DNA from 2 places in the Acutalibacter muris genome. Region 1 is predicted to be linked to the other one. Evidence: predicted binding sites of a transcription regulator. Region 1 holds the regulator's gene; the other holds the start of a gene.
The links. The regulator LexA, encoded in region 1, represses DNA repair genes until DNA is damaged. The targets are predictions, from matches to a motif close to CNAACANNTGTTNG.

Region 1 (7,022 bases):
GGGCACCCGGAGCCTGATGGCCTCCTGCCATTTCTGTTCGCTGACGCGCTCATACCGCCGCCTATTGGCTATGCCCGTGAGCTGGTCGGTCATGGACTGGTACTCCACCTGCTTGCGGTACTGATAGAGCTTTATGTGGGTGTTTACCCTGGCCTTAACTATCATCGGGTGGAAAGGCTTATATATATAGTCCACTGCCCCCAGGGTCAGGCCCCGCTGCTCGTTCTCGATATCTGAGAGCGCGGTTATGAGTATTACCGGGATATGCCTGGTGGCAACCTCCTCCTGGAGCTTTTTCAGCAGCACGAAGCCGTCCATGCCGGGCATGACCACATCCAGCAGTATGAGCGAAAAGTCCTGCTCCCTGGCGTAGCTAAGCCCCATCTGTGGTTCCTGTACTGTGGTGATCTGATAGTCGCTCTCCAGTATGTTCTTCAGATGCGCGGCCTGCACCGGGCTGTCATCGATTATCATTATCTTTTCCAAATGATCACTCCCCCAGTGCCCAGAAGTCTCAACTTTATTATTATCTCAATATAACACAATTAGGGCTTTCTGTCAAGAAGGAAACCAATGTTTCGGACTTGTTCCGCACTGGTTTCGCAATCCGGCTCCCTATACCAGTATACGCGGCAAAGCCAGGATTGTCCAACATTTCTCCGAATAATTTTCCGGTGCCTATGTTATATTTGGCATCCATTAATGACACTGCCAAGCCGCGCGCAATATACCTCACTCACTTTTAGCCCTCAAAAAAGCAAACCCCGGAGGGTTCCGGGGTTTACAGCATTAAGTTTATCAGTCCTTGCCCTCAATAACCGACTGTGGGTCCAGATAGGCCGAATCCTTCCTGACCTCCAGGTGCAGGTGGGGCTGGTCCGCCGACTCGCCGGGCACGGCGGTCACCGTGCCTATGGCCTGTCCCATGGTCACAACGTCGTCAGGCTTCACAAGGAAGTTTTCCCCAAGGCCGCAGTAGGAGAAAATATAGTCCCCGTGCTCAATGACCACCACATTACCCAGCATACTGTCGGTGTAGGTCTCCTTTACAATGCCGTTGCCGCAGGCCAGCACCTGCTCGCCGCTCTGGGCCCCAAAGTCCGCGCCCGCGTGTACGCGCCAGTCCTTCATGGTCTCGGAGTACACCGGGGCCCCGGCGCTGTAGGCCTTCTGTATGGTCTCGCCGCTCACAGGGCAGATCATTTCGCCGCTTATCTCATACATAGGGGCGTTTGCCGGGACCTGGGGCTCCTCGGGTTCAGTATCTGCGGGCTCAGGGCTCTCCGCTGCCGGAGGGTCGCTGGGTTTTGGCACATAGGTGGGCTTTGGCTTGGGCGTGGCTGTAGGCGCCGCAGAGGGCTTTGCCGCCCCCGCGGAGGGCTGTGGACTTGGAGCCGGTGACTTCTGTGCCTGGGGGTCGTCGCTCCTGCTGGAAGCACTGCTGCTCTCCAGCTCCTCTGTGGCGGAGATGTAGCCCTGCACCGCGTCAAAGGTGCTCCAGGCCGCTATGCCCACCGCCACCAGGCACACAGCCAGCGCCAGGTAGAAGCCGTTGCGCCTTGCCTTATTTTCCGAAAAGCGTTTGCCGTTCATAAATTCGCTTCCTTTCAGTGGTAATCTGGACGGTCAACACACCGTGTCAGCCGTTCTGTAACAGTATTTTAGCCTGAAAGCAGCGGGTTTATACGGCCAGCGAAAAAAGGCAGGAAGGGCCGGCATAAGCCGGCCCTTCCTTTTTGCTTGAGGGGTATTATTGAGGAGGGTAGAACATGTACAGAAAGAGATATTCGGTACCTCTTTCTTACAAGCTTATTATACTCTCCGGCGGACAAGGAGTTGTTAAAGAGCTGTGAATAATCCTTAAAGAATTTCCGGGTGAATTTTAAATAAAAAAATCCAAACATTCGTTTTGCATTTTCAGATAAACCATGTTATAATATACGCAAAGCATTCCTTCGGAGAAGTTCTGAAGCGCGAAGCGTTTCTCTTTCGCTTTGCAAAAGCGCCGGCTTTCTCCAAACAGATTTATATATTTGAAAAGACGTGCAAAGGAGGCTGCCTAATGGACGGCTTAACGAAAAGCCAGCAAAAGGTGTACGACTATCTCGTTAAAACCATGCCCGGCGGGGTCCCGCCCACGGTCCGGGAGATATGCAACGCCACGGGCCTTCGCTCCACCTCCACGGTGCACGCCCACCTAAAGACCCTGGAGCGCCTGGGCTATATCACCCGGGACGCCGGGCTCAACCGCTCCATTCGTATCGAGGGGGCGGAGCCTGCCGCCCAGGTGCCCATCCTGGGCCGGGTCACGGCGGGTATGCCCATACTGGCTATAGAGGACATAGAGGGCTATGTGCCCTTCCCCCAGAAGAGCGGTAAGGAACTGTTCGCCCTGCACGTGGTGGGGCTCAGTATGCGGGACGCGGGGATCCTTGACGGCGATTACGTCATAGTGGAGCGCACCCCCACGGCAGATGACGGGGAGATAGTTGTGGCCATGATAGACGACGAGGCCACTGTAAAGCGCCTGTACCGGGAGCCGGGCGGTGTGCGCCTGCAGCCCGAGAACCCGGACTTTGAGCCCATCTACTCCGACCATGTGTCCCTTTTGGGCAGGGTCATAGCGGTGCTGCGGTACTATTAAAGTGTTATTACTGTTTTAAATACTCCTCAAGAGGCCTCAGGCTCTCCCTGTCGGTCTTGTCAAAGGACTCCTGGAGGTTCTGGAGCATGACCCTTTCTTTCGCCGAGTCCGCGTGGGCCCTGAGCATTTTGTGGAAGCCCGCCATCAGGAACCTGTCTATGGGGTTCATGGCGGCATAGTTCAGCCCGCCCTGGAGGTAAAAGGGCCTTATGCGCTCCAGCTCTCCCGGGGTGAAGTTCTCTCGCTCCAAACGCCGCACGTCCGGGGCGTCGGGCTCCATAGCCCCGGTGAAAAACACCGCTATTTTCTTTCCCCGAAGCCTTGGCAGCTGCTTTTTCAGCCATGAAAGCTTATTTATCTTTCCGATGTAGCATCCGCTGCCGAAAGCTATAGTCTGGTACTTCTCGAAGTCTACTGTTCCCCTCTCCTCATAGGGCACACAGTCACAGGCAAGGTCCTCCTTCAGCCATAAGGCGTACTTTTTAGTGAAGCCTGTTTTTGATCTGTAAATAATTATTGTGTTCATTCTTGACCTCCCTGCCGCGCAAAACGCGCGGCTTTCTGTTTATTTATAGGTTTTATGGTCTCCTATAAACTGCCGCACCTGGGCAGTGATTTTAGGTCGGACCTCCTCCCAGCTCTCCCCGGCCGAAAGCAGCAGGAATACCCCGCCATAGAACTGCTCCGCCAGCACCCTAGGGTCCCCGGTCCTGAAAATGCCCCTTTCCATGAGACCGGTGAATATTTTTTCCTGGACCTCCACAGGATACTGGCAGTAAAGCCGCCTATAAAGCTCGCCGGAGCGGCTGTCGTCGAACTGGCAGACGGTGAGCAGCCTTCTAAACCGTGTGTTCCACGGATCCTCAAAGAAGAACCGAAACACCTCCAGCACGGTCTCCTCCAGCTCCTGGCCGCCACCTTGGAACACGGACAGGTCATCTTTGCTTGAAAAGGGAAGTCCGTGAGAATGATAGTATTCTTCCGCTTTAGCCCAGCAGATATCCACAATACCGTCGAATATCGCGCGCTTATTGGGAAAATGGTTGTATAGCGAGCTCTCCCTGATACCCACTGCGGCGGCGATGTCCCGTACGGACACTGCCCCATAGCCCCGGGTGGAGAATAGCTTCAGGGCCTCCCATACGATTTTTTCTTTGGTATCCATATCTGACCCCTTTCTGCTAACATTCGTTAGTTCGTTTATTATACTATCGGTCGTTCGTTTTGTCAAGCAGAGAAATAGCACTTTTTCTTTGAAAAAGTGCTACATATTCTTCGGGCTTTTTTACTTTTTGGCCGACTTGGCTTGCAGCCAAGTCAACGGCAACAGACCTTGGGGACTTCTCGTCCCCAAACCCCTAGCAAGCGTAGAAGGCCAAGAGTTTGCAAAGCAAACTCTTGGCCTTCGCTATGCGAAGTCGGCTTGACCGGCCTCGCTTAGCCCAGCCAGTACATATTCTTCTCGCAGACCGTGTACCCCGCCTGTTCATAAACCGAAAGCAGCAGTCCGTCCTCCACCGGGATATGTACAAATGGCGCAAGGCACTTATCAAGGCACCAGCCGGTAATATAGGCCACAAGGCCTCCCAGCAGCTCCATTGCCGCCTGCTCCCCTAAATCCTGCCGCACTGCCAGCATTCCGACGCCTCCCTCCGGGTAGACGCCCACTATGCCCTCGGGCTCCCTCCGATGGAGGACTCCGTAGACCGCCCGGGCCGCGAGCCGTTCTCTAAGCTCGTCCCGATCAAATTCCCCGGGGAAGCTCTCCATAAGCGCCTCCTCCTGCTCCGGTCCCAGGGGCTTCACCTGTAGCAGGTCAAAGCCTCTGCTCCCCGGCGGAAACGGGTTCACGTATGCCGCCGCACGGCACTCCATCAGGGCTGTGAAGCCCAGCTCGTCCCTCAGGAGCTGGGCGTTATCTTTGTCATGCACCGCCAGCTGTCTGGCTCCCCGGATAAGTCCTCCCAGGGCCTCGGCTGCCGCCGTATCCCCCGCCGCCAGCAGGTACGCTCCGCTTCTGGGTATGCTTATCAGCACCCCGTCCGTGCGCACGGCACTTACCACGCCGTCCCCCCGGCGCAGGGCCTCCACCATGTCCATACAGAGTATAGGATTCCGCCCCAGGTATGACAGGGCCATCTGTTCCATCTCTCTCATAATGCCCTACCCTCGCTCAGAGCTTCCGCACCGCTCTTATAAGGAGCTCCGCGCTCTTCTCAGCCGTCTCCTTGGCAAAGGAGGGAAAGTCTACCGGCGAGTCATCGTTGGCGCTGTCGGAGATGGCCCTCAGCACCGCGCAGGGGACCTTGTTCATATAACACACCTGGGCAATACTGCCGCCCTCCATCTCCACGGCCCTGGCTCCGAACTTCTCCCCCAGCCAGCGGTTCTTCTCCTTGTCCGCCACGAAAATATCCCCTGTGGCGATAACGCCGGCATGGGCCCCGCCGTATATGCTCCGGGCCTCCTCAAGGAGCACCTCCCTGGCCCCGCTGTCGCAGGGCAGCTTAAGGATATCCTCGCTGTCACCGCCCCGCCGGAGGAACAGCGTACCCAGAGGGTCACCCATGGCGGTAGTGTCAAAGTCATGCTGCACGCAGCACTCGGCGGCCACCAGATCTCCTATCTTCACGCCCACGCCCCCTGCCACCCCGGTGTTTATTATGAGCCTTGGGCTATACTTCAGTATCATTATCTGGGCGCAGACTGCCGAGTTTACCTTTCCGGGCCCGCACTCGGCCACCACCACCGGGACGCCCTCAAGCTCACCTCTGTGGAACAGCAGCCCCGCTATAGAATCGCTCTCCTCCCCGCTCAGCTTTGCTATTATGCTGTTGACCTCCACCTCCATTGCTCCTATAATGCCGATGGGTGATTTTTTCTCCATTTCTATCTTCCTTTCCTTCAGTATTATTACTTCCCTCCGCTGTCCTCCGGCAGCCCCAGCAAAAGCCCCCGGAGGTAGTCCATATTAAAGATCTCCCCGCCCAGGAGGTTGAAGCACTGGTCCCCCCGGAACACCGTGCCCACGCGGCTTATTTCCACCAGGGCCTGGCTCTCCCCCTCGCGGGAAAGCCACTCGAGGGTCCAGTCCCGCATATGCTCGGGAAAGTCCTCGTTAAGGTCCACCATAACGCCGTTTTCCTCGGACAGGGTGCTCAAGGTTTCGCTCAGCCGCCCAATGTCCTCCGGGTCCTCCACCCGCACCCTGCGGCCCATGGACCGGCTCTCCAGCAGCACCGCTCCCACCGAATCCACTGGCGGGGCCGCCGCCTCGTCGGGTTTCATGCCGTCCTTTGTGCAGAACCATAGGGCAAACACCAGGGCTGTAACTATCACCGCGTAAAATCCCAGCTTTTTCATCTGTCTCAGCTCCTTTATATAATAGGAAGGCTCTCCTATAGTAAAGTCGCAAAGGCCCCGGGAAAATTTATTGCTTCTGCATCTTTCCCCGGATAAACTTTTCAAATTCCCCGCTCTCGCCCAGCTTGAAGCCGTAAGTGTCCACCAGGTAGGCGTTGTCGGGGCCATAGTACAGATAGAGGTACTGGCCGCATTTTCTGACGTCCATTATCTGGAAATAGGGCACCACGTTGGCGGACTGTATCCCCGACACCCGGAACACGTCGGGATAGAAGGTATAGTGGGCAGTCTGGCTGGTGCCCTGGCTGTGGACCTTTATCTGTATCTTCTCAACGGCCCCCTGCATACCTATGAGTTTATAGGCATAGTACACCGTCACGGCCACCGCCGCCAGCTTTATCCACCAGACCGAGTCTATCAGGAACGCGGCGCAGACGGTCACCACGCACAGCAGCGCCCCGAAGACCACCTCGCCCACATTCTTCACATAGGCTTGATAGAAGCTGAAGCGCCGTATTGCCTCCCTGGTGCAGTCGGTTTCGTTGATAAAGGCGGCCTCGCCGTGGGCGGTATCCCTGCCGTTTACCTTGTGGAACTCCGAGAGCTGCTCGGCAAGCTTCGCCTTTTTCTTCTTGTCCCGCTTGCTCTTGATAGGCACATAGATAAGAGGCCCGGCCACCGCCGCCAGCATCAGCACCATCAAAAGCAGAGTGTTGACGGCCTTGCTGTAGTCCTCCGGCGGCTTCTCCAAAATGTTGGTGAACACCATGGAGTCGGCCATCTGCCGCACCAGCTCCTCCTGCTCCGGGGTCATGGCCGCGTCTATGGTGTGTATGTCAAGGTTCAGCGAGTAGCCGTTCATGATGGTGCCGTATATGAGCTCGTGCATCTCCTGCTCTCCGGCCACGTCTATCTTTATCCGATAGAATAAAAGCCCCGCCTTATTCTCAAACCAGCCCTTGTCTATGGTCACGTTCTCGTCCCCGGCCTTGGCAAGGCCGTCCAGAAACTTGGC
Region 2 (2,891 bases), 1.2 Mb from region 1:
TCCTTGACATCGCCCACCTGCTGGACCGCAAGCCCAAGGCTCTGTCCGGCGGCCAGCGTCAGCGCGTGGCCCTGGGCCGCGCCATCGTCCGCGACCCCAAGGTCTTCCTGCTCGACGAGCCGCTGTCCAACCTGGACGCTAAGCTCCGTGCTCAGATGAGGACCGAGATCTCGAAGCTCCATATCAAGCTGGGCACCACCTTCATCTACGTTACCCACGACCAGACCGAGGCTATGACCATGGGCGACCGCATCGTGGTCATGAAGGACGGTTTCATCCAGCAGGTGGACACGCCCCAGAACCTGTATGAGTTCCCTGTAAACGAGTTCGTGGCCGGGTTCATGGGCTCTCCCCAGATGAACTTCATCGACGCCAAGGTGGCAAAGTCCGGCAGCGACTATACCCTGACCTTCGGGGCCTGCACCATCACCGTGCCCCAGAAGAAGGCCGAGGGCACCGACATCGGCAACTATGTCGGCAAGGAGGTTGTCTTTGGCATCCGTCCTGAGGACGTACATGACGAGCCCGACTTCATTGAGAAGGTCGGCGGGGCCCACGTCACCTGCGAGGTGGAGGTCACCGAGCTTATGGGCGCCGAGACCTATCTGTACCTGAACTGCGAGGGCAACGCTGTCACCGCCCGCGTGGAGCCCACCTCCACCGCCAAACCCGGCGACAAGTGCAAGATTGCTTTCGACCTGAACAAGATGCACGTCTTCGATAAGGAGACCGAAGTCACTATTCTGAACTAAAATCTGCCATATGTTTGGGCCGGCGGGGAAACCCGCCGGCTCTTTTTTGCTGCTTTAGAGTAAAGGAAAGCACAATTTACCCTTTAATTTCCCGTCTTGGGAAGTTTTTATTATTTTCCCCCTTGACATACGCGAACACATGTTCTAAAATAATATAGAAGGGGGGCGGCTCTATGGAAAACGGCATACTGCATGTGGACATGAACAATTTCTACGCCTCTGTGGAGACCCTATATGCACCGGAGCTAAAAGACGTGCCTATGGCCGTGGCCGGGGATAAGGAGAGCCGGCACGGTATAATACTCGCCAAAAATATGCTGGCCAAAAAGCGCGGCGTGCAGACCGCCGAGCCCATCTGGCAGGCTATGCGTAAATGTCCTGGGTTAAAGCTCGTGCCGCCCCACCACGAGCGCTACTCCATGTTCTCGGCCCTGGCGAAGAAAATATACTGCGATTATACCGACCTGGTGGAGGCCTTCAGCCTGGACGAGTGCTGGCTGGACGTGTACGGCAGCCAGCGGCTCTTTGGCTCCGGCCGGGAGATAGCCGAGCAGATACGCGCCCGGGTGAAGGAGGAGCTGGGGCTCACGGTGTCCGTGGGAGTTTCCTTCAACAAGGTCTTTGCAAAGCTGGGCAGCGACTATAAAAAGCCCGACGCCGTTACAGAGTTCGGCCGCGCCGAGATGGAGAGCATTATCTGGAAACTGCCCGCCGGTGAGCTGCTGCTGGTGGGCCCCACCACCCGGAACACTCTGAAGAAGTATGGGATCAACACCATCGGGGATATCGCCAAAATGGAGCTTACCACCCTTCGCCGGCTTATGGGCCGCGCAGGCGAAACTCTGTGGAGGTACGCTAACGGCCTTGACGACACCCCTGTACAGAGCGTAGACGCCCATGAGGACCCCAAATCCATCGGCAGCAGCACCACCCTGCCCCGGGACATCACCACAGACAGAGAGGTTAAGGAGACCCTTTATAGTCTGTCGGAGACAGTGGCCGCAAGGCTGCGCAGAAGCGGGCTCAAGGCCGGAGAGGTCCAGATAACCATACGCAACCCGGAGTTCCAGGAGATCCAGCGCCAGCGGCAGCTGGCGGCGCCGGTATGCGACTCCCGGTCCATATATGAGGCTTCCTGGGAGCTGTACCGCCGGGAAAATAAGCGCTGGGCCATAAGGCTGCTTGGTGTGCGTGCGGGAAGATTGGTCCCCGCCGGGGAGAGCCAGATAAGCTTCTTTGAAGACAGCGACGGCATAAAACGCCGGGAACAGCTGGAAAGCGCTGTGGACCGGGTGCGGGAAAAGTACGGCAGCGGCAGCATAAACCGGGCCTTTGCGTTAAAACCCCATAGGGAGGACAGGCATGAGTGAATATGACATCTTCCAGAAGCTTGAGATACTGACGGACGCGGCCAAGTACGACGTGGCCTGCACCTCCAGCGGCGTGGACCGCCCCGGCATGGAGGGCAAGCTGGGTACCGCCGCCAAGGCCGGCATCTGCCACAGCTTCGCCGCCGACGGCCGGTGCATCTCTCTTTTAAAGGTGCTCATGAGCAACGACTGCGCTTTCGACTGCACCTACTGCGTCAACCGCCGCTCCACCGACTGTAAGCGTGCCAGCTTCACCCCAAAGGAGCTCTGCGAGCTTACCATGCAGTTCTACCGCCGCAACTACATCGAGGGCTTGTTCCTGTCCTCGGCGGTGGTAAAGAACCCGGACTACACCTGTGAACTGATGCTGTCGGCCATAAAGATGCTCAGAGAGGAATGTGGGTTCTGGGGGTATGTGCATATCAAGGCCATACCCGGTGCCAGCCCAAGGCTCACGGAGCAGCTGGGCCGCTATGCCGACCGCATGAGCGTGAACATTGAGCTGCCCTCACAGACGAGCCTGAAGCTTTTGGCCCCACAGAAGTCCAAGGAGAAGATACTCACCCCCATGGCCCAGATCCGGGACGGCATCGCCCAGAACAGCAAGGAGATCGTGAAGTACAAGGCCGCCCCCCGCTTCGTCCCGGCGGGCCAGTCCACCCAGATGATAATCGGCGCCAGCCCCGAAAGCGACCGGCAGATACTGAACCTCACCGAGGGGCTCTACAAGAAATACAGCCTTAAGCGAGTTTTCTTCTCGGCCTATATG

Region 2: dinB (DNA polymerase IV) is a predicted target of LexA. The motif match lies at 885-898, and genes of this name have one in related genera.

Annotation. Positions count from the first base shown of each region.
Region 1 is NZ_CP021422.1:116,790-123,811, reverse strand. It holds gene ADH66_RS00610 (diguanylate cyclase) at 1-486, opposite strand, end outside; gene ADH66_RS00605 (M23 family metallopeptidase) at 799-1,593, opposite strand; gene lexA (transcriptional repressor LexA) at 2,063-2,644, shown strand; gene ADH66_RS00590 (flavodoxin domain-containing protein) at 2,652-3,170, opposite strand; gene ADH66_RS00585 (TetR/AcrR family transcriptional regulator) at 3,210-3,809, opposite strand; gene ADH66_RS00580 (hypothetical protein) at 4,082-4,801, opposite strand; gene ADH66_RS00575 (5'-methylthioadenosine/adenosylhomocysteine nucleosidase) at 4,818-5,531, opposite strand; gene ADH66_RS00570 (hypothetical protein) at 5,558-6,007, opposite strand; gene ADH66_RS00565 (YcxB family protein) at 6,075-7,022, opposite strand, start outside.
Region 2 is NZ_CP021422.1:1,326,005-1,328,895, reverse strand. It holds gene ADH66_RS06740 (ABC transporter ATP-binding protein) at 1-752, shown strand, start outside; gene dinB (DNA polymerase IV) at 926-2,122, shown strand; gene ADH66_RS06730 (putative DNA modification/repair radical SAM protein) at 2,115-2,891, shown strand, end outside.